DNA from 2 places in the Thermovirga lienii genome. Region 1 is predicted to be linked to the other one. Evidence: riboswitches for the same ligand, from Rfam matches in the RefSeq annotation. Region 1 holds a riboswitch; the other holds the start of a gene.

The links. Region 1 has a riboswitch for cyclic di-GMP ahead of V7Z69_RS02480 (hypothetical protein). Riboswitches for the same ligand answer to the same signal wherever they lie in the genome.
Region 2: another riboswitch for cyclic di-GMP. It lies ahead of V7Z69_RS03775 (C45 family autoproteolytic acyltransferase/hydolase); the one in region 1 lies ahead of V7Z69_RS02480 (hypothetical protein).

Annotation. Positions count from the first base shown of each region.
Region 1 is NZ_DAITZW010000004.1:229-16,950, reverse strand. Features, by position in the region: gene flgK (flagellar hook-associated protein FlgK) at 1-1,856, opposite strand, end outside; gene flgA (flagellar basal body P-ring formation chaperone FlgA) at 1,976-2,677, shown strand; gene V7Z69_RS02555 (flagellar basal body L-ring protein FlgH) at 2,694-3,269, shown strand; gene V7Z69_RS02550 (flagellar basal body P-ring protein FlgI) at 3,295-4,407, shown strand; gene V7Z69_RS02545 (hypothetical protein) at 4,421-4,714, shown strand; gene flgN (flagellar export chaperone FlgN) at 4,717-5,175, shown strand; gene V7Z69_RS02535 (chemotaxis protein CheD) at 5,180-5,707, opposite strand; gene V7Z69_RS02530 (chemotaxis protein CheC) at 5,709-6,323, opposite strand; gene V7Z69_RS02525 (protein-glutamate methylesterase/protein-glutamine glutaminase) at 6,342-7,397, opposite strand; gene V7Z69_RS02520 (hypothetical protein) at 7,476-8,345, opposite strand; gene V7Z69_RS02515 (methyl-accepting chemotaxis protein) at 8,370-10,457, opposite strand; gene V7Z69_RS02510 (hypothetical protein) at 10,550-10,876, opposite strand; gene V7Z69_RS02505 (sigma-70 family RNA polymerase sigma factor) at 11,038-12,048, shown strand; gene V7Z69_RS02500 (chemotaxis protein CheW) at 12,075-12,536, shown strand; gene V7Z69_RS02495 (hypothetical protein) at 12,539-13,021, opposite strand; gene V7Z69_RS02490 (hypothetical protein) at 13,062-13,592, shown strand; gene V7Z69_RS02485 (helix-turn-helix domain-containing protein) at 13,625-14,182, shown strand; gene V7Z69_RS02480 (hypothetical protein) at 14,179-14,682, opposite strand; cyclic di-GMP riboswitch class I at 14,733-14,822, opposite strand; partial or broken gene V7Z69_RS02475 (flagellin) at 14,977-16,722, opposite strand, start outside.
Region 2 is NZ_DAITZW010000006.1:55,434-60,768, reverse strand. Features, by position in the region: gene V7Z69_RS03780 (DEAD/DEAH box helicase) at 36-1,685, shown strand; gene V7Z69_RS03775 (C45 family autoproteolytic acyltransferase/hydolase) at 1,693-2,682, opposite strand; cyclic di-GMP riboswitch class I at 2,663-2,749, opposite strand; cyclic di-GMP riboswitch class I at 2,866-2,952, opposite strand; gene V7Z69_RS03770 (hypothetical protein) at 3,196-4,941, shown strand; partial or broken gene V7Z69_RS03765 (hypothetical protein) at 5,158-5,335, shown strand, end outside.

The sequences.
Region 1 (16,722 bases):
CCTCCATTTACGTGACGTTCTATTCTTATGTCGGTTCTGCCCACTCCGTGGAGATGAAGTTCCACCCCAGGTATGACCTCCTCCAGTGTGTCTGCTTTGAATGCGTTGTAACTGGTTATGGGTCGTGCCTTGGTGAAGACGTTGGTGGCCGATAGGTAATTTTGACTATCCACCTTGAAGAGGGCGTCCTCTGAGTGCTGAATAATATTGGTCTTACCATCAGAATCGACCAAGCCCAGTTTTTGGGCGGCAAACAGGCTCCTTCCTTCGGAGGGAGCGATGTTTATCCTGTAGTTTTCTCCTATGACGTTGCTTTCCAGTTTTATATAGAAAGTGCCGTTGACCGCCTGTTCTATGGAAGCGTGGAGCCACTCTTCAGGAGAGCTTGGTTGGGAGTTTATACTGTATGCACTGTTGATCTTGTTGACTATGGTTTGTAGGCTGTCTTCCTCCGTTATGGATATCTGAACCGTGGGAAAGTCTTTTTTGATGCCCATGAGAGATACTAGGTTGCCTTCGATGTCGGTAAGGGAGACCAGGTGCCCTTCCTGTCCCTTGAAGGTTATCTTCTCTCCTGATGGATCTACCGATGCGTACAGGGGTACACCGTTGGAAGGATCATTTATGAAGTTGGCTAGGTCGGTTGTTTCCAACTGGTTTCCGGCATCGAAGGAGCCGTTTATGATCCAACTCCCTGATGTTGTGTCCCAGTCCACGGTAATGACCTGCTCTTTTCCTCCGGCAGCGGCCCTGAATGTATAGTGGGTTAGATCTCCAGTGGACGGGGAAGTCAATATCACACCCCCGGCGAGGGAGCTCGAAGAGGGGGAGTAACCGTTGGTTCCCACCTGTATGGAAAAGCCTCCCTCTATGCCAAGGCTTTCGTCCTTGGACGCAAAACCGCTAATTCCTGTACTGTCTCCAATGGCCCAATGCTTTTCATTGGCTAATCGGGATATCTCTACACTGTGGACTCCTTCCGTTGCCTCTGGAGATATGGCAGCCGTTGCGGTCTGGGGGTTGTTGGAGGTTGCAAACTCGTTGTCCTCTATTTGAACATCGTAAAAACCGTTGTTTCCGTCTTGGGGAACCAGCATAAGATGTCTGGCAAGGTCGTCCTGAACCAGGATTCGGCCTGCCAAGCTGACGCTTATGGAGCCGAGGCTATCTGCCTGGCTTACCTTTACGTCCACCAGTTTCGATAGTTGATCTATCAAGTTGTCCCTTTGATCCATTAGGTCGTTGGGTTCGTCTCCAAGGGCCTTTATGGTCTTTATCTGACCGTTGAGGGCAGCTATCCTGTCTAGTAGGCTGTTTGCCTCATCTACTTTTAGTTGAACTTCCTGGTCTAAGGAAGACCGGTACTCATCGAGATTTTCGTAGATGTGGTTAACTGTGGTGCAGAAGTTATCCAGTTCTCTCAAGAAACTTTCCCTGGTGGCCGATGAATCGGGATTTTTCTGAAGCTCGTTCAATGCCTGGTTCAGTTTGCTCAGGGAGCCTGATATGGCGTTTTCCGAAGGTTCTCCCAGGAACATCTCCACGTATTCCAGGGAGGTGCTGACAGCTTCCCAATAGCCCTCCTTGGTTGATTCCTGCCGGAACTGTTCGTCCAAAAAGGCGTCTCTGATTCTTATTATGGCATCTATACCCACTCCTGTGCCAATCTGTCCTGCTCCCGCAGGGGAATTTATGCCTGGTACGGTGTATGGATCAGTGGGAGATGCCTCCACTCTCTGTCTTGAGTAGCCTTCTATGTCGGCGTTACTTATGTTATGTCCTGATGTCTCTATGGCCTGCCTGAAGTAGTTCAGGGCCCTTCGGCCTATCTCTAAACCGGAAAAAGTATTGGACATGGAGCAAATCCACCCTTCAAAAGAGATTCCAAGCTCTATTTTCTTATCGGCTATCGGGGCAGGTAAATGTACCCTTTATCCTCTCTCTAGATGGTATTATAAAACCAGAGGTGAAGCATATGTTGAAGACCTTTTCTCGAATATTGCTGCTTTTGATTTTGGTTTTGTGCCCCTCACATGCCTTTGGTGAAGTCCCTGAGATAACTTTGGAGGGATTGCAGCTTCAGAGGGGAGATGGACCAGAGGTGTTCCTCCATAGGCTTCAGAAACAGCACCCTTACATACACTGGAGTCACCTAGAGATGGAGCCGGAGAAGCTGGAAGTTTACGGTGAAGTGATAAGCCCTAAGAGCATATATGCAGGAGCAAGGGCCACCACAATAAGGACTAGATATGGAGAGAGGGTCATGGCGCAAGTTGTGAGACTGCGTTGGTTTGCCTACCTTGTGGTGGCGGCAAAGGGGATAAAGGGTGGGGAGGTGTTGTCTCCCGAGGCCTTGGAGATACAGCTAGTGGAGTACAAAAGAAGTTATGGAAGGTGTTTTTCTGATATTGGTGAAGTTGTTGGCATGAAAAGTGCCAAGAGTATAAAAAAGGGACAGCCTATAACCGATAGAGATATAGAGAGGCCCTATTTGGTGGAACGAGGAGATAGGGTGACCGTGGTCGTTCGTTCCGGTGGAGTTGAAGTAGAAATCGAGGGTATAGCCTTGGAGTCGGGATTTCAAGGAAGCAGGATAAGGGTGAGGGTTCCCAAGTTCAGAAAGGACATAGAGGCTGTTGTTATCAACGAAAAGATGGTCCTTTTAGATTTAAATTGAGAGAAGGGTGAAGGCCGTGAAGTCGGTAAGGAAGGTTCTCTTGAGTTTTTTGGTTTGCATTTTAATTCCAAGCGTGGTCTTTGGGGAGTCCCTATGGGTGGACGGCCCTTCCCTAGTGGCGGATCACAGGCCATCCAAGGTGGGGGACATAGTGACCGTGATAGTATCCGATAAGACTCAGGCCAAGAACGAAGCTGCCACGGACTTGAACAAGCAAAGTTCCCTTTCCGCAGGGGACGGCCTTGGAATACTGGATTTTATAAAAAAACTGGGGCTCAGTACTTCCAGCAGCGCCACGGGGGATGGCTCCACTGAACGAAAGTACAACTTCACCACCACTATAACATGCATGGTCACCGAGGTGCTTCCGGGGGGTAATCTGCGTTTGGAGGGCAGCAAGGACATTAAAGTGCACAAAGACACGGTTACACTGAAGGTGGAAGGGGTAATTCGTCCCCAGGATGTAGGCCCTGACAACACCATTGAGAGTGACCGTTTGGCCAACGTAGTAGTGAGGGCGGAGGGTATAGGTAGCATAAGTGACCTACAGAATCCCGGCCTTCTCACCAGGCTGTTCAACGCCATATTCTGATCTGTTTAGGGAGGATCCTTGTTGAATGCTGAGGAAACTGATTGGATTTGTTGTTTGTTTCGTCTTGTTTTCTTTTCCATGGGGAGATGCTTATGCTCAGGTCTACCCTGAGACCAGGTTGAAGGACATAGGAAGAATTGAGGGGGTAAGGTCCAACCAGCTTGTAGGAATGGGACTGGTTATAGGTCTTCAAGGTACGGGAGACAAAGGGGACCTGGTGCTTGCCATGCTGGGCAACCTGGTGGAGAACTTTGGTATCTCCATCGATCGCGATGATCTTAAAAGCAAGAACACGGCGGTGGTGACGGTAACTTGTGAACTGCCTCCCTTTGCAAGAAATGGACAGAAGATAGACGTAGTGGTTAGTTCTGCCGGCGACGCTAAGAGTTTGGAGGGAGGCGTATTGCTCCAGACCCCCCTTAGGGCTGCCAATGGCTTGGTCTATGCTGTTGCCCAGGGGCCCATATCGATAGGAGGGTTCTCCGCCGGCAGTGGTGGATCCAGTGTGTCGAAGAACTTTTCCACCACCGGCAGAATACCAGGAGGGGCAATAGTGGAGAGGGAGACTAGATGGGACGTTCAGGACGATGGCAAGATTATGTTTTTCCTCAATAGACCCGATTTTACCACCGCCGATAGGGTAGCTAGAGCGATAAATTCAAGTTACGGAATGGCCATAGCCAGTGCGGTAGATGCCGGAACGGTGGAGATAGCTGTGCCTGCCCAATACAGGGGAAACCTCACGCCCTTCGTTGCATCCTTGGAGGGAATAAGGGTGAGGCCCGATGCTGTGGCCAGGGTTGTCATAAACGAGCGAACGGGCACCATAGTGATAGGAGGCGATGTCAGAATAGGTGAAGTAGCAGTGGCCCACGGCAACTTGACGGTCACTGTGAAAGGCAAAAAGGACGTCAGCCAGCCGGAGCCCTTTTCTTTAGGTGAAACGGTGGTGACTAGTGAGGCCACTGTGGCGGCCGAGGAAGAGCCAGGGAGCCTTGCGGTGCTCAGGACCACTGCAACGGTGGATGATGTGGTAAAAAGCCTCAACGCCTTAGGGGCTACGCCTCGAGACATAATAACTATCTTGCAGGCTATAGCCCAGTCTGGTGCGCTGCAGGGAGAGCTTGTGATAATGTAGGAGGTGGCCTGGCATGAAGGTAAACGAGGCAATGGGGAGCGCGAGCGCGCCCCAGCGTCATGCTGACCCTTCAAAGGAGCAACGGCGCCTGAAGGACGCATGCAAGAAGTTTGAGGGAATTTTTCTGGCGCAGATGCTCAAGAATTCGATGAAAGGCCTTTCAAGTGACGAGGACAAGGGCAGGAAGGGCAATGTTCTTTGTGACGTAGCGATGGAGATGACAGGGGAGGCGCTAGCAGAGGCATCTTCTGGGGTAGGGATAGCAGATATGCTTTATGAGAGTCTGAAGGACAGCGTGGAGGACTAACTATGATACGCGAACTTTTGAATGACTTAATAGATAAAAATCAAAAACAAGTCGAAGCCCTTGGAGAAGTGCTTGAGGTGCTTAAGGAGGAGAGGGATGTCCTAAAGGCCAACAAACCAGAGCTTTTGACAGGTCTTCTGGAAAAGCTTCAGAGGGTTACTGCATCGGCTATGCTGGCTGAGGCACAACGAGCAAATGCAGCTCAGGCCCTAGCGGATTTCTTGGGATGTAAACCGGCTGTCAAGGATATATGCCTGCACCTGGATGACCAGGATTGTGAGAGGTTAAAATCCTCTTCTGCTGAGCTTTTGAAGATGGTTATCTCCATCAAGGAGATAAGCTACACCCTTTCACGACAGGCGGAGGAGCATCGCTTTTTGGCGGAGCTAATCCTGGAGAGGCTCAAGTTCATGAACGCCTCTACCAGGAGTGAGGCTCTTGCCATAGATAAGAGGGCTTGACCTTTTATATGGCCTTTGGCTTAGAACCTATGGTTTTCACTTCTAAGGTGCATGTTTCAGTGTAGAACCTTACGCTTCTACCTTTGTTTCCGCCTACGTCCTTGCCCTCTATAGGTATTTTGAATTTATCCAACATCTCCATTACTTTGGCAATGTTCTTCTCTCCTATGGCCATTGCGGGGGCTTTCGATGTGGCGAACATCTTGGCCCCACCGGCCATCTTGGCCTTGAGGGACTTGGTCGTTATCCCCAGTTGCTCCAGTTCGTATATCAAGGCAGGTACTGCCGTATCTGCATACTTGCCGGGCTTCTCAGAGGCCTCTTTAGGCTTAGAGGAACTTTCGGGCAGCATTATATGAGCCATGGCCGCAATCTTGTCCTTGGGAGAGTACAGGACCAATCCTATGCAGGAGCCCAGCCCCAGGCTGAACAATATGGTGGGACATTTGCCTACTGCAATATCTCCCATTCCCACGCTTATGCTCATAGAGGAAGACTGTATAACTTCTTTGTCGATGCTCACCCTGTTCATTCTACAGAACCCCCATTATGGAGAAGATCTTTTCGAAGGTTCCTGGGGCAGGGACCATCAGGATCTTCCCAGAGAAATGATCCATGCTCTCCAACTCTGGGAAAGAGAGAGATGTGTTCAAGAGGAAGGCCGTATCGCCAACTTCGCCAAATATGGATACCAAGATGTCCAGTACGGATCCCAACATGTCGAAGGCCAAGGATGGGACATCTGGATGGAGCTCCAGGTTAAGGAAGTCTCCCATGGCGTTCAAAAAGGCCCCCAGGACTATGTTGCCAGCTTCTGCCAGGGCGGATTCCACCAAGGCTTCGTACAGGTCTCCATCGGGGGATATGCTTATTTGTCCCATCAGCATCTCGGACAGCTGAAAGGCGTCCTCTTCCGACAGTATCATTACAAGATGGATGTCCAGATTGGTGTAGCATGTGGATAGTATGGCACACACTGGAGTTTCGGGATTTCCGAAATGGGTTGGGAGCTCCTCAAAGGGCAGAACCTCTGCCTCGGGGATGCTGACCTCAACTCTCTTTCCCACCAGCTGAGAGAGTGCTGTAGCTGCGTTTCCCGTACCGATGTTAGCTATTTCTTTCAGTAGGTCCTCTTGAAGTTTTTTCAAACGTCAGCACCTCCAAAACTACTGGAACAGGCTTGTTATTTTTGGGGCTATTTGGTCCAAAGGTAAAAATATATCGACGGCTCCCACCTCTCCGGCGGCCTTGGGCATGCCGAATATAACCGCCGTCTCGGGGCTTTCGGCTATCACGAAGGAGTTTTTTTCTTCTTTTAGGAGCAACGCACCTTTGGCTCCGTCCTTTCCCATACCCGTCAATATTACGGTTACAGGTTTTGCGTTTTCCAACAGCGAAACGCTTTGAAACAAAACGTCCGCTGCGGGTTTCACCCCATTGACTGGGGGAAGGTTGGCCAAATGGCAATGCATCCTCCCTTGGGTTTCCTTTATTATCATGTGTTGTCCTCCCGGTGCCAGGATTGCTACGCCAGGAGTCATAGGAGTATTCTCTGAACCTTCAACCACATGTATATTACACAGTTGATCTAATCTACTTGAGAAACTTTTGGTGAACCCAGGGGGCATATGTTGCACAATGGCTATTGGAGCGGGAAAGTTCTTGGGAAGTTGCGGAAGAAGTTTCATCAGGGCTTGGGGGCCGCCGGTGGAAGATGCAACTAATAGCAAGTTGTAATCTCCCTTTTCATCCGGAACTTTGGACACTTTTTTAGGATATGTTTGGTCTAATTTAAGGGTTTTGTCGGAGCACAAAGACATAAAAGCGCTTCTTATCTTAGTTATCAAATCGGTTTTTACGCTTTGGATCTCGTCCTTGTCAGATTGAGATGGTTTGTGAACGAAATCAAAGGCTCCTAGCTCCAGGCATTTTATGGTGGCGTCGGCTCCTCGTTTTGTGAGGGTGCTGAACATTATCACCTTGACCGTTGGATTGGCCTCCAAGATGCCCCTAAGGGCCGTTATGCCATCCATGACGGGCATTTCTATGTCCAAGGTCACCACGTGGGGTGCAAGTTTTTTGACCTTCTCTATGGCATCTAAACCGTTTCGGGCTTTTCCTACTATTTCTATATCCTCTTCGGAGGACAGCATGTCCTCCAATATGAGCCTCATGAGAGCGGAGTTGTCCACTATGAGGACTTTTATCTTTTCCGTTTTCATACATTCCTCCCGGTGCAATTAAGTTTGCCAAACTTCACTAAAAGTATATGTAAAAGGTCGATATTAAACAGCAACCCTTCAAAATTGCCTTCCACTGCTCATGAAACAGCCCTGCAACAAAAGGCAGAACAAATCAATGAGGGAAAGGTTGTCCTTTGGGATTATACCTTGCAACCTGGCAGTTTCAAAGGCTTCGTACAGGTCTTCCCAGCTGTTTAGATGAGCCTCTGCGAAGGAGGCGAGGTCTTCTTCCGAGGTGATACCTGCGTTTTTTAAAAAAGGTTCCAGCTTATTGATCCAGTCTTCTTTCACCTCATATGAATTAGTTATGGCCAGGAGGTTTTCTTCTGCCAACTCTACCCAACGTTGTGTTATGCCGCTTGGTATGATGCTCAAGGCAGATTCTATGTCCTCCTTGGATAGCAAGGAGGAACTTGTGTGGTCTTCTTCTACATGTGGTGTTTCTTTAAGGCTAGCATCCACTTTTGCTTCTTGTTGTACGTAGGGTTTGTCATTGAAGAAGTTCTCTATATGGCTTATTTGTTCTTTCATGACAGCAATGGATTCTTCATCTGATGGATTTGCCTCAGTAGATGCAATGAGCGAGCTCAACCCATGGTGCAGTACGGTGTCCACAACAAAAACCATGGTCTTACCCTTAAGGTCTTGCCACTCAGGAAGGCCTTGGCGCTTTCTTTTGAGTTTTGCGGGTATCTTCAGGGGCCTTCCTTTGATATGTTCTTGTTGTCCCTTTTTAACGTCGAATTGTTCAATGATGAAATCCTTTGCCGTATCCATGTCTTTTGGGAGGTAAAGTATAATGTTCACAGCAAGTTCTTTTTCGTTTAAACTCTTGAAGTTTAAGGAGTAAATGGGGACCCCCCTAGCTGCAAGCCCTTTCTCAACAAGCTTTTGGATCATGAAAAAAGAGTCTTCATAACCTTTCAACGGTATGGGCCCCCTTTGTGTCTTTTAGCTTATCTTGAATTTGTTCATCTCACCTATCAGCTTTTCTGCCATCTCGGAGAGACCTTGGCTTGAGGCGGAGAACTCCTCTGCCTGAGCTGCCTGTTCTTCCGCCGTAGCTGAGAGATGGTTTATGGATTCTTCCACGATCCTTCGTCCCTCGTTGAAGGTCTTCAAAGCCTCCTCTATTTTGGAGTAGAGGGAGGCTAGCTCCTCCATGGCTTTTCCTACCTGGTTTCCTTCTTCTTTTGCTCTTTCAGCGTCGCTTCTTATGGTTTCGAAGGCTTCCCTGGTTTGATCTATGGCTTCTATGCCCTTTGCTGTAGTCTCATTGGATTTCGATAGGGATTTTTCTGCCTTCTGTACGCGAGGCTGTATCTCCTCTATGTAGGAATGGATCTGCTGGGCTGCGTTGGAGGATTCCTCTGCAAGTTTTCGGACCTCTTCTGCAACCACGGCGAACCCTCTTCCGGCATCACCTGCGCGGGCGGCCTCTATGGCAGCGTTCAGGGCAAGAAGGTTGGTCTGGTCTGCTATGGAGGATATGGTTTGAGCCATTCCTATTATCTTAGACATGCTCTCTGTGACCTCTTTGAAGGAGCTGTTTACTTCCGTTGATATTTCATCCAGTTCCTTCACAGTGGATTCACTCTGCCTCACAAGTTCAGCGCCTTTTTGTGTTGCTTGAAGCTGCTCATCGTGGAGAGCCTTTAGCTTCTCCATCAAGGACTCCATGTTTTGTACGAGGTCTCCAACCTGTTCTATTTGTTGAGCTATGGTGCCCAGTATATTCGATTGCTTTTCTATGGCGTTTCGGACCTTCTGTACTTGATTTATGCTTTCCTCAGCACCTCTTCCCGTTTCGTCAGCCCCTGCTGCTACTTCCTGGGCTGAGGCCGCAAGCTCCTCTGCTAGGGAGCTTACGTTGGATATCATCTCCCTCAGGTTCTTCATGGTATCCAATATGGACCTTTGAAGGAGGGATACTTCCTCGCCGTTGAACTTGTTGAATTTGGCTTCTCTGAAGTCCCCTTCTCCCATCTTTTGAGCGATGCCCGTTATCTCAACTATCGGCTGTGCGAGACGCCTTCCGAACACCACTCCCAGGGATGCTGCCACCAGAAGGGCAAGGAGGGAGACACCCGAGATCTTCAAGAGGAGGTTGCGTATTTGGGCTGTAATAAGGGCCTTGGGTACTGCATAGCCTATCTTTAGTCCGCTTGGGGTCTCTTGAATGGATACGTAGAAGTTACCTATAACTTTCACATCTCCGACGGCCTCGAGGAAGGAAGCTATCTCTTTTGCATCATTTTCGTCGATGGTCCCCGTTGAAGAATCCAGTTTGGGATGAGCTATAACTTTATTGCCAGGGGACAACACAAACTTGAAGGAGCCATTTCCTTCCCCTCGGTTTTTGATGAAATCGCTGAAAGCTTCGATGTTGATGTCAATGCCCGCCACTCCTAAAAGTATCTCCTGTTGATCCTTTTTGCTCTTTACCATTACTGGTTCGGCGTAGGTAACCACCGCTCTCTTGCCCATTGGAGTGCTTACAATCCTTGGATCAGTCCATATGGCCTTCTTTTTCTTCGTTGGAACAAAGAACCATTGGGCTTGTGAAGAGGTTTCTGTGAAGCCGTTTTTGTCCACCGTTAAGGAAGTGTCGGTATTGATCTCCCATTTGCCATCGGCTTTTTTGGCTACCGCGGCGCCTGTAATGTTCTTCTTGCCTATCAGCGGGGAGTTGAAGTAGAAGTATAACTTCTCTGCCCATGGGGCATCTTGGGCCACGGAGATCAGGCCGTAAGAAAGGTTGCCTGCGTAGTAGTCCTCAAGCTCTGGGGAGGCCAGCCAACCATCGGGATTGACCTTTTCTGCAACGCTCCTGTTGACTATGACGACCGGGGATTTGAGATGAGTTCCGTAATTTTCTAGTTCCATGGACAGGTGCCTTACAGTTAGGTCTATATTGTTTTTGAGGTTTTCTTTTTGTAATGCATAGATCTGAAAACCTACGATTAGCAAGACCGCAAGGACCACGATCAGTCCCGAGATTATTATTGAAGCTGCCGTCTGCTGCCACAGTTTCCGCAAGGTGCACCACTCCTCCTAGATATTTTCATTATAGTATCTTCCTAAAGTTAGATCTGATATACAGTATAATTAGTGGGTGTGATGTAAACAACCTATGCTTCCCTGTCAACGAGAGAGGAGAGGATTAGTCTAATTTCTTCGACTTTTCTGAAAGCTTCGTCGTAGGATATGGAGAAGATGTTTTTGTTGCCTTCGTAGGCTTCTATATGTTCTTCTTTGACCTTGAGTTTCACGTTGCGGCCAAAGGCGCGCAGTGTTCCTTCCAGGATTTGGGCCACCCATTTGAGGTTCCCTATATTGTACTCATGGTGGGCGTAGGAGAGCTTGGCCTGTTTTGCAGGAGTCTCTGATGTGTACAGCGTTGGTTTTCTCGTCGGAGCAACTGGTGGTTTTCTCTCTATTCTTCCTTGGTCGTCCATACTAAAGGCCTCCTTTTCGCATTTGTCTAAAATGTATCCCATTTGGATGATCTTTAAAAGAGGTTTTGTGAAATTGACCCTTCGGGTCTAATCTTTATTCCCATTTCGGCCGATAAGGTATGTAGGATGAATTGCAGACGGATCCAGGGAGGGAACCGTAGATGGCTAGAGTAAACCACGGAGGGATATGTTTTACCTTACAGGGCTATGCGCCTGCTCAAGAGGATCAGGCAGAAGTCCTGGCAGATGGTGTGCTTGATCTGGAAGAGCCCGTTGTGGAACAGGATGAGCTGTGGGATTTGGAAGAACCCTTGGAAGTTGCCCCCCTTGACCCCTTTCATATTGAAATAAGAAAGTTCCCATTGTTGACTCCGGAGGAGGAAAAAATGCTGGCCAAAAAGATTCAAGAAGAGGGTGACCGTGAGGCCTTCGAGAGGTTTGTTTTGGGCAACCTCAGATTGGTCATTGCGTGCGCCAAAAAGGCCAAAGAGAGAGTGGGGCAGGACCAAAGTATTCTCTCCTTTATGGACTTGGTTCAGGAGGGGATCATAGGGCTAATGATAGCAGTTAGCCGCTTTGACTACAAAAAGGGGACCAGGTTCAGTACCTACGGAGTTCCTTGGATATACCAGCGGATGAAGGTGGCTTTACTGCAGCATCGAAGGGGAATGAGCGTGCCTGGATATGCAGGGCTTTCCGCCAGGGCCTATGCTGAGCAAGTGAGGGCTTTCAAGTCTGGGGAAAGGTTAGAGCTCCCTGATGGGGTGGACCTTGATAGGATCAGATCTCTTGCCGTCATATCGGACGTTGCCCTTTCCATAGATTTCGCCGATGGTGATGAGCAGGGCAGCTTCTCGGTCAGCCCAGAGGCTCTTAAGGGAAACAGTGCTGTAGGCTACGAGGAAACGGACCCGGAGGAAGTGCTTGAGAGGACCTTTTTCAGGGATGAGTTCTTGAGCCTTTTGAGGAAAGAGCTTTCTTGCGACGAATACGACATACTGTGCAGGAGGTTTGGCTTGGGGAACTACACCAGTCCCCATAAGCTCTCCGACATAGCTGAAGCTTACGGGAAAAGTTCAGAGTACATAAGGGGAGTGGTTAACGGGGTAATCAAGAAACTCAAAGAGAGTAACTTGCTTAAAATGTTCTGCCAGACTTGGGGTGTGGCGTGATTCATTTTTGATTGGAGGGTATGAGAATGAGCAGTATCGTGGTTTTCAGTCTCAAAGATGAAAGATACGGTGTGCCCATAGAGAAGGTCAGGGAGATATTGCCCCTGATGAAGGTGACTTCTGTTCCAGGCACCCCCCACTACTTTAAAGGGTTTCTGAACGTTAGAGGGGAGCTTATCTCCCTCATAGACCTGAGAAAGTTCGCTGGCATGGAGGAGCTGGATGACCTTTCCATGGCCAGGATTCTAATATTGAGTTCCGATGAAGGGGTGACCCAGGGCATCATGGTCGACGAGGTCTCCAATATAGTGGAGCTTCCCTGGCAGGATCTGCAGCCCATAGACGAAGGAAAAGGCAGTTGCGGCATACCCAAGGAGTTCTTGAAAGGAATACTTATAGACGGTTCGGAGATAATAGTTGTGCTGGACGTTGATAGCTTGCTTTCAGGGGAGAAGAAGGAGCCCCGCGAGGAAGTCGTAGGTCGTTGAAGTTATTCTTTTTCGTCCTTGGGTCCTTTGGAGCATAGATAGCTTATGGCCATCAATGTAGCGAACCAGTAGGCCATGAAGGACGCTATCAAAAGCTGAGTGGTCTTGCTTCTACCCTCGAGGTGCACCATCTTGTCCCTATAGTCTATGGGCCTTATAGTGCCCTTCTTGGGGTCATAGAAGAACCGAATGGCAGGGTAGTATGTTTTTGTGCCGTTGTTGGAGGTCTTTTGCTGCCATATTTTCCATGCAGCGCCTGTGGGGTCTATACGTTCTATGAAAACGTCTCCGACGCCGTACGTCTGGGGCACGATGAGCCGCCTGCTTTCGCCTTTTTCGATCATCGTTTGCAGCATGATGTCCAATGCAGGGAGGCGAAACTTGAGAGATGAGTAGTCGGACGCATCAATGTACTTGCCGCTTGCGTCCACGAAAGCTGGCTCAGAAAGATTGTTTTCTTGCTCTGGCTTGTTGATTTGACTCAATAAATTCACCCCCTGAATTTTAAGGAGGACGGCCAGGACTGTGTCACAAGAAAAAAGAAACAACAGACCTTCCTCAAAGAAAAAGGTTAAGAGTTCATCAGGAAGGAAACAAGGATACAAGATGGCCTCTTGGCAAAAGGAGATACAGAAAGCAGCGTGCCGAGAGAAGGACCTGGAGGGGTTCAATGCCTTTATGGAGGCTCTGGTGGACTTGCTTGGAAGGTTTCAAGGTGAGACCTTCATCATCAAGGGAGACAGCAGGGAATTTAATCTCTTTTGTTCTCCAATGGACTTTCTCTTCGTTCTGCAGAAGGTGACAAAGAAGAGAGGGTATGCGGGAGCGTCCTCACTGATCTTTTTTGTAAACCAAAGTGTGCCGTCTATAAAATTATGTTTAAAGGTGTATGATCTATATGATATGATAAAGTCAGAAAGAGCGATGCCTTTTGAGGAGGAAGTCAAAGAAGGCTTTTTTCTTTCCCTCTTGGAGGCTTTAAGGGGCATTGAGGGTTCCTTTCCCGACAAGGAACTGCTGACGAAGGTTTTTCTCCGATCGTTGGGGAAGACTTAAGCGGCTGTTAGTTCAATCTCTGATAGTTGGGGATGTTGGCTATGATGGGGGTTAGAAAGGACGGAATGGGGCCTTTGGTCCCTGCGGATTACATAAAAAGGCTCAGGTTGAGCTTGGGGTTGACTCAGGCTCAGTTTGCGGTCCTTCTCGAGGTGGGCAGCGTAACGGTATCTCACTGGGAGAAGGATGGCATGGATGGTGCCAGAAACTCAAGTTATGTCAACCTCAAAACTCTTGTAGGGTTACTGCGTCAGGCCATGGAGCATCCTGAGATGTTGAATCTCGAAAAGCTGTTGAAGTACTTGGATTTGGCGTCCCGGCACGAGTTGGTGGTTCACTATCTTCCCTTTGAAGATTTGGTTGCTCAGGAGTTATTGAGCGTCATCAACAGTGGGAGCGTGACGGGCGTAGTCGTTGCCCTGCTTCTGGACACAGAATTGGTTCGCCAAGGAAGGCCTACCCCTTATGAAAAGATTGTGTCTATAGAGGATAAAGGTCCAGCCCTAGGAGGCGGACTCCAGGAGGACGGCCTTTTGGACCAGATAGTGCGCCGCAGGAAAAATGACCTTGAAGATGCGGGTTCCTCCTAAATTAAAGCACGTATTTCTTCCAAGCTTTTTGATATTAGATCTATGTTCACGGAGCCTGGTTTTTCCCCATCGGGAATGCTAGAACAAACCAGCTGAAGAGACCATAGGTCGTTTCCCTCATCGAAAGGTTCTTCTCCGTATTCCGTGTAGAGTTGGTTTAATCCCTCGTGTAGGCGTATGAAAATCTCTTCTAGATTCTTGCTGCATCCAGAGAGCTTTGCTTCATCCAAAAGGAGCGCAGCACGATTCAAAGAGGGGTTGTTTTCGAGGTGCTTCAGCTTTTCATGGGGGAGGCTTTCTGCGACCAGCCTAATCAAGTGTCCCAGGCTGTGATGGTGCGGTGGTTTTATCTCTGGGGGGAAGATGCTTTCCCACAGAGATACAGCCTTTATGACCAAAGATGACACTTCTTCAACTCTGCGCAGGTAATAAGGATTTCGACTGCAAATGATGGGGACTCTTATAGTTTTACCTATAGCGAAAAAATAATCTTTTTGCACTTTTATTCCCCCTAATTTGGATAAGAGCCTAGCAGGGGGCGGATTAGATCGCCGGCAGCCAGGCTGTCATAGCGCGAAATGTGCGCCTTAGACCCTGGGCTTTGCGCCGCAGGCCTTCGCCTGCTTTGCCCTTATCGGCTTTTGGCTTACAAACTATATATAGGGGAGTATATTACTATCCCAACGAACAGTCAATAAGGCGAGTTAATTTTAGAAATTTTCAAAACATACTGCTAAAAAATAAAAGGGGCAGATATAATCTGCCCCTTTTTATGCTTTTGTGTTTATATAGCCTTATCTCAGAAGCTGGAGCACCTGCTGCGGCAGCTGGTTTGCCTGGCTCAGCATGGCGCTTGCGGCCTGCATGAGGATCTGGTTCTTGGTGAATTCGGTCATTTCTGCTGCCATGTCCACGTCCCTTATGCGGCTTTCCGCGGAAGTAAGGTTTGTGCTTGCCGTGGTCAGGTTGTTGATGGTGTGCTCCAAGCGGTTCTGGTAGGCACCCAGAGCAGCTCTCTGTTCAGAGACCTGGTTCAAGGCGTTGTCTATTATGGTGATGGACCTTGCGGCGCTCTCTCTGTCGGTTACCAGGACCTTGTCCACGCCCAAAGCTGCGGCGGACATGTTGCCCAAGTCTATGCTCATCTTCTCGCCCTCGTTGGCTCCTATCTGGAAGACTGCTGAGTTGGAAGTGATGTGTACATTGGTCTCGAAGGACGAAGAGTCAGCGGTTATGGACCAGCTCTTAGTGGTGCTGTTCCAGGAAATGCTTGCGTTGGCCATCTTGTCGAACTCTATGTCCACGTTGGGGTCGATGACGCCTACAAGGGTGTTTCCGGTAAGTTCCACGTTGCTTGCTACCACTGCTCCGGTGTTGGAGTCGGTAACGTCAACGGAGAAGCGGTTTTCCTGGCTTTCCTGGATCACGTTGAGGCCCAAGGCGGTGATTATGGAGTCGCTTCCGACGAAGTTGAGCTCCCCGGCCTTACCTGCCACCGCGCTGCTGAACACCAAGGTTCCGGCGATGGAGTAGGGGGAGTTCTCCGTTACTTCGCTGGAGGAGATGAACTGCACGAAGTTGTTTGCATCAGCGGAGGACACGTAGTTTTTCTGCCCCAAGGTCTCCGCTATGGCCTGGTTGAACTTGGTAGCAGCCTGCTCCAAGGTGTCGTCGGCATAAAGGGTAACTGTGGCCTTTTTGCCGTCGCCCTGGACGATGGTTATGGTCTGAGGATCCTCCAGCAAGTTTACTCCACCCGTTCCCTGGAACTGGGCAAGGTCTTTGAGTTTGGTGTTACCTGTTGCCACCGTACCCTCAGGTAGGCCACTTGCCACAGTGAACTGGAACGCAGGGGATTCATCCACCAGATAGGTGTCAAAGTCCATCTGGATGGCGCCGTCGTAGAGGACGTTGTTGCTGTCCACCTGGTACATGTAGAAGTTCTTGTCGGAAGCGCCATCAAGGGCACCATCGGTGAAGCTGAAGTAGTAATTGTTGGTTCCGTCGGTTATCCTGACTACATCACCGTTTGTAAGGCCGCCAGTATCCCAATCCCACAGGGTCAGAGCAGCCTTGTCTCCCACCGATGCGGTATTGATGTCGAAGGACATATTACCTAAGTTTACTCCGGAGATGATGTTATCGGCGCCATCAAAGTTTGTTGCGTTGGAATCAACGCCTGTTAGGTTGACCGAGCCGCTCGTCCAGGTTCCGTCGTTCTGCATGGCCCGGTACTCTACGGCTAGGTCAAGGGTGTTGGCGTCACTGTCCTTACCGGTTACTTCTATTGACATGGTGAGATACGATAAGTTGGATGATGCCAAGTCGAGAGTTAAAATATCATCGACAGACATAAACCCGTTCGGGTCGTTGAGGTTATACCCCACAGGCATACTGGCTGCGGCAACGTTGTTGGAGGTTATGACGCTGTAAGTTCCGCCGGCCATCTGGTTTCCGTCCACGGTGTCGATGTTTGTGATGTTTTGAGATGCCTTCGAAACAGCGAAGCCGCTGCCGCTCGTGTCGAAATCATCGGCACC
Region 2 (5,335 bases), on a different contig from region 1:
AGATGTAATTTAATGTTAAACCTTATATCTACTTGATGCAAGATAAAAAGACTATTGTAAAAAAGACGTGTAAAATGGAAAGCGGAGAAATTCATTTGGGAGGAAAAATGGAAAAGTTCGATTTCTACCCGTGGCAACGGGAAGCCTTTGAAAAGATCAAGGATAAGGATGCAATCGTCGCTGCCCCAACGGGTTCGGGCAAAACGTGGGTTGCCTATCTTTGGGCTGGTCTGCTTAATTTAGAAGGTCAAACAACTACTCCTAATGTAGAAAAAGTTATATTCACTGCGCCGATAAAGGCACTGAGCAATGAAAGATACCTTGACCTGCGCAAAATGGGCTTTGACGTTGGAATAGAGACGGGAGACTTTAAGAAGAACGAAGACGCTTCTGTGCTTTGCTGTACCCAGGAGATATACACTCTCAAGTATGCCAGCAGGCCGAACCTCAGGGTGGTCATAGATGAATTTCACTACATTTTTGGCGATCCCGAAAGAGCAAGAGCGTACATAGACGGAGTAAGCAGCACCCATCCAGACTCCAAAATGCTCGTTATGTCCGCTACCTTTGGTGGAAGCAGCGAAGTAAGAAAGTACTTGAACAGGATAACAGGGCGAACGTTTGAACTTTACGAAGGCAAAAAAAGAGTGACAGAACTTGTTTTTTTGCCTCAGAAGCCGATGACCATTGACAAAGTCAAGGATGCATTGGTTTTCGTTTTTTCTCAAAAGGGCACTATGGAGCTGGCATACAGGATAGCGAAGCGCAGGAAGCACAAGGGCAAGGCAGAAAAGAAGAGAATATACGAGATAGCCGAGATTCTAGGGGTGGATAAAGTCCACATGCCTCTTTTGAGAGGAGTGGGGATGTACCATGGTGGGATGTTGCCTAAGGAAAAACTTTTGGTCGAGGCTGCTTTCAGGGAGAGACTTCTGGACGTAGTCGTAGGAACCAACGCGCTCTCTCTAGGGGTTAATCTTCCTGCCAAATACGCGGTCTTTGCACAGCTTGTGAGGTATCACGACAGAGAGCCTATAAGCAAGAATGAATTTCTGCAGATGGCTGGTCGAGCAGGTAGAAAAGGGCTTTTTGACAAGGGGTTTGTAACCTGGCTAAAGGATTCTCCTTTTGAGCAGCGAAGCGCCAGCACCAAGAACATATTCAAGGCATTGATGAAGGCGCCGTTAGAAAGAGCGTCCGTAGTCCTTATGCCAGATTACGGGAAACTTTTGAGAAAACAGAGGACCTTGGAGGATGAGGCAAAGTTCATTGCCAGGTTCTCTCTTCCCGTGGTCAATGAAAGATATGTCGAGGAGGAGCTGAGGAGAGACCTCAAGATCATCGAGAGGGCTATAAAGGAATTGGCGCCTCCTGGAGAAAGAGAAAGGTTTAGAAAGGTGCTTGCCGATATATGGTATGGAGAAATGGAGATAGGGGAAAACCTGGAGATGGCTCAGCTCTTTATGTGGGACGGTAGGGCTGATGCCTTGACTGCGGCGGAAGTGATAAATCTTTTTGAGAAAAATTATTTGAAGGCCTTGTTAAAGGTAAAAAGATTTGCCAACCATTTACCAAAAGGATACGAGTTTTTAGGAATGGAGTACCTTGACAGGACCGTCGAAGAACTTGACGGGACTATCTATGGTTTTGAAGAGAAGATAAGAGAGATAGAATCTACGTCCTGACGTTAGCTTAGCCGTCAACCTTAGCGGCCTTGGCAACGTCACCCCTCCAGAAGGTGGGTTCTAGAGCACCAGAAAACGCTCGGAAGGGCTTCCCTGGGTCCTTCATGGTTACATACAGCCTGGGACTGTCCCCCTTAGGAATGGCGATTATCCATTGGGCCACGGTTTGAGATCTTTTAGGAGAGCTTCCGGTGCGGAAGATGCTCTCATCGGGGCCTGCGCTTTGGTCGTTGCTGAAGGCCACAAAGTCCTCCATGGTCAAGTTTCCCGCCTTGGCCTGCAATAGGCTTATTATACGTTCGTAACGCGTTTTGCTGCTGGATGGGATTTTTATGTTGTATCTTTGCATTTTTGGCGAGATGTAGTGATTGGTTTGGGCTATGAAGCCGTCATCCACTACTCTTACGGTGTTCTTGCCTCCGGGAGCCACCTCGACGACGGCGATCTTTTCTTTGTCTGCGATCATGTAGAAGGAAACTCTTTTGAACCTGTCAAGGTTTGCCAGCACCTCATCCACCGATGAGAAAGAAGTGAGGATCTTGTGTGAGGAGAGGGCGTCCTTGTCCTTGGTTTTCCTTTTATCCTTTGGTACAACGGAAACGGTAGCTGTTACCACCGCTAAGCCCTTTTCGTTGACCCCAGCCTTTAAACCTGATCCATTTTCATCCACCGCGAAAAGACCCACGTATGAATAACCTTGGGTTGGTGTAACTTTCCTTAAATAATGTTTTTGAGTAGGCTTCCAGTCTCGATTCTTGGCCAATATGGTGATATTGCCGCTGGTTGCAGATCCTGTCGCGGCCCACAGCGTGCAGGATTCTGCGGCTTCCGCAACCAAAAGCAGGAGAATTATAAGTGTGGCAACGAACTTTGCTGTTTTATTCTTAAGGAGGTGTTTCATTTCCTCGTCGCCCCCCAGCGATCTTTTCGTTCTCTCGCCAGGCGGCCTGAAGGGAGGAAAGGATATGTTCTCTACCTTCGGCAGCCTGGCTGTCATGGCCTTTAAAGGCTTTAGACCCTCGGCTTTGCGTCGCCGCCTTTCGACGGTTTTGCCCTTTCGGGTTTTTCTAAAGGATCAGTTTTGTTGAATTTTTCTGTTCTTAACAAAAAGCCTCAAAAAAGCGCCTTTCAGATTTGAATCCGAAAGGCGCCACACCGCACTATTCCTTATTTTGGAATCTTCGGCAGCCTGGCTGTCATGGCCTTTAAAGGCTTTAGACCCTTGGCTTTGCGCCACCGCCTTTCGGCGGTTTTGCCCTTTCGGATTCTCTTATTCCGACAAACACTAACCCTATGCTTAATTATGGCACTTATTTTGTTTTTGTCAAGTATTGTCATTGATTTTTATAGTCAAAACTTTAGCAGAGTGTATTATAATTATGTGGACTAAAGCTGCTACGTCATTGCGTCATATGGGATCTGGTGCCGTAGCCATCTGGGAGTGATGAGGTTGAAAGTATCAAGGTGCAATTTAATAGCTGTAGTGTTTAGCGTCGTTTTTTTGTCTCTAATGATGATAACACCTTTGGTGGGTGTTGGGTTCGCTGGCGGTAGCATTCCTTGGGGTAAGATTCTGTCCTCAAGCACAGAACCGGTATTCTTCAACGAGAAAGAGCTGGTTGAAAAAACTCTTTCGCTTTTGAGGAATGGTGGTGCCGCCTCAAAACAGGCCAAGGAGAAAGGCAGTGAAAAACTGGTACTTTTGAGTGTCAGCAACGGAAAAAGCATAAACGTCACGTCTTACGGAGTGGGAAGCGATATATATGTGGCTTTGGCAGATGCTGTGAACCGGCTGAGGGAGAAAAAGGTCAACTTGTCTGATGTTCGGTGGTTCAAGGTCTACGTTTTAAGGGATATGGAGTTCAGGAGGATGGCCAATATTCAAAAGCCCTTGCCCATAGAGAGAGGACTTTGGGGACTTGCCTTTCCAGGCTGTGATAATTGCATATTTACGCCAGAAGATGTGCTGGCAAAGAAAATAGTGAAGGATAATGGAATATTGCAACCTCCGTCCATAGGACTGTGGGGCGACCTTTCGGCTGAAAAAATGATAAGGTCCATGTTGGAGACTAAAAGAGCAGATTATGTGGCCTTCAGAACGGAGAGCGTTTTTTGGGATGGTTCGAGAGCACAGCGTCTGTACAGGGGAAGCCCAATATATGATTCGTATGAAGATCAAGATATCGCTGAGTCCACAAGGCTTGCGGCTTACTACTTGCTAAGGAACGTGGATTCAAAGGGTAAATTTACTTACGTTTATGATCCCATCAAGGACAGAAGCAAAGGCGGTTATAACATGTTGCGGCATGCTGGGACCATATTTTCCATGCTTCAGTATTATGAGAAAACTGGAGATAAAAAGGTCCTAAAGGGAGCCAAAAGAGCCATAGAGTACATGTTGAGCAAGGTGAAAACCTTCAGAAAAAATGGAGAGGAGATGGCATGCCTGGTCGAGGGGGATTATGTGAAGCTCGGGGGTAATGGGCTGGCTGTCCTGAGTTTGGCTAAATACATGGAGGCCACAGGTGACAATAGATATATGCCATTGGTAAAGAGGATGGGAGAGTGGATACTTTCCGTTCAAGATGAATCAGGTAGGTTCTATATACACAAGCAAGTCTTTCCCGAGGGGGAGGTGTCTGATTTCCGCTCGGTGTACTACCCTGGCGAAGCTATTTTTGCGTTGGCGATGCTGGGAAGGTTGGACGATGAAAACTCGGATAAATGGCTTAAAGGGGCAGCAAGGGGTGCAAGATATATTATCGAGATAAGGGATGGCAAGAAACAGGATATGGAGCTTCCTCATGACCACTGGCTGCTTTACGGAATGGATGAGCTTTCCCGCAGTGGTTACGACAAAGAAGGAGTTTTCTTGAAGCACGCTTTGAGGTTGGCGAAAGTCATAAGCGATGCTCAGCACAAGGATTCATATTATCCCGACTGGATAGGAGGGTTTGGGAAAAATCCCAGGTCTACTCCGGCTGCAACTAGGATGGAAGGAATAGGCGCGGCCTACAGGATGGCTAAAAGGGCTGGATTGGAGGAGGAAGGGAAAGATATTCTGAAAACCTTCAGGCTCGGAGGGGGTTTTTTGTTGAGGATGCAGATAGGGCCTTCATGGGCCATGCATTTGAAGAATCCCTCTAGGTCGATCGGAGGAGTAAGGAGAAGTTTTGCTAATTTTGATATTCGGATAGATTACGTCCAACACAACCTTTCAGCTCTTTTGGCCCTTCAGCAGGCGCTGGGAGAGTAATAATTTTGGATTTTGGTATTTGCATGAATGGCAAAACAGAGTTATAATAAATTATCTAGCTAAACTACTCAGTTGAACATCTTAACAACTTGGCTGCCGAAAGGCGGCAAATGTATTTGGCTAGACAAAAAGGTAAAAAGGTACCAATTTACATATTAACAAGTTGTTAGCTGAAGTTTCCGATTGGTGCTGCTGCGCCAAGAGAGGGTGAGAGAGATGAGGCCTAGGAGAGTTAGTATATCAGGTAGTAAGTTTAAGAGGTTTGTGGTGTTTGCCGTGCTTTTTTACGTGGCTGTAACGAGGTTGTTTACTCCTAGTTATATGGCCTATGCCTTCAGGGATGTAAAGCCTATAGCTGGACCTAGCAATGTTGAGGTGATGGAAGTACCTCAGC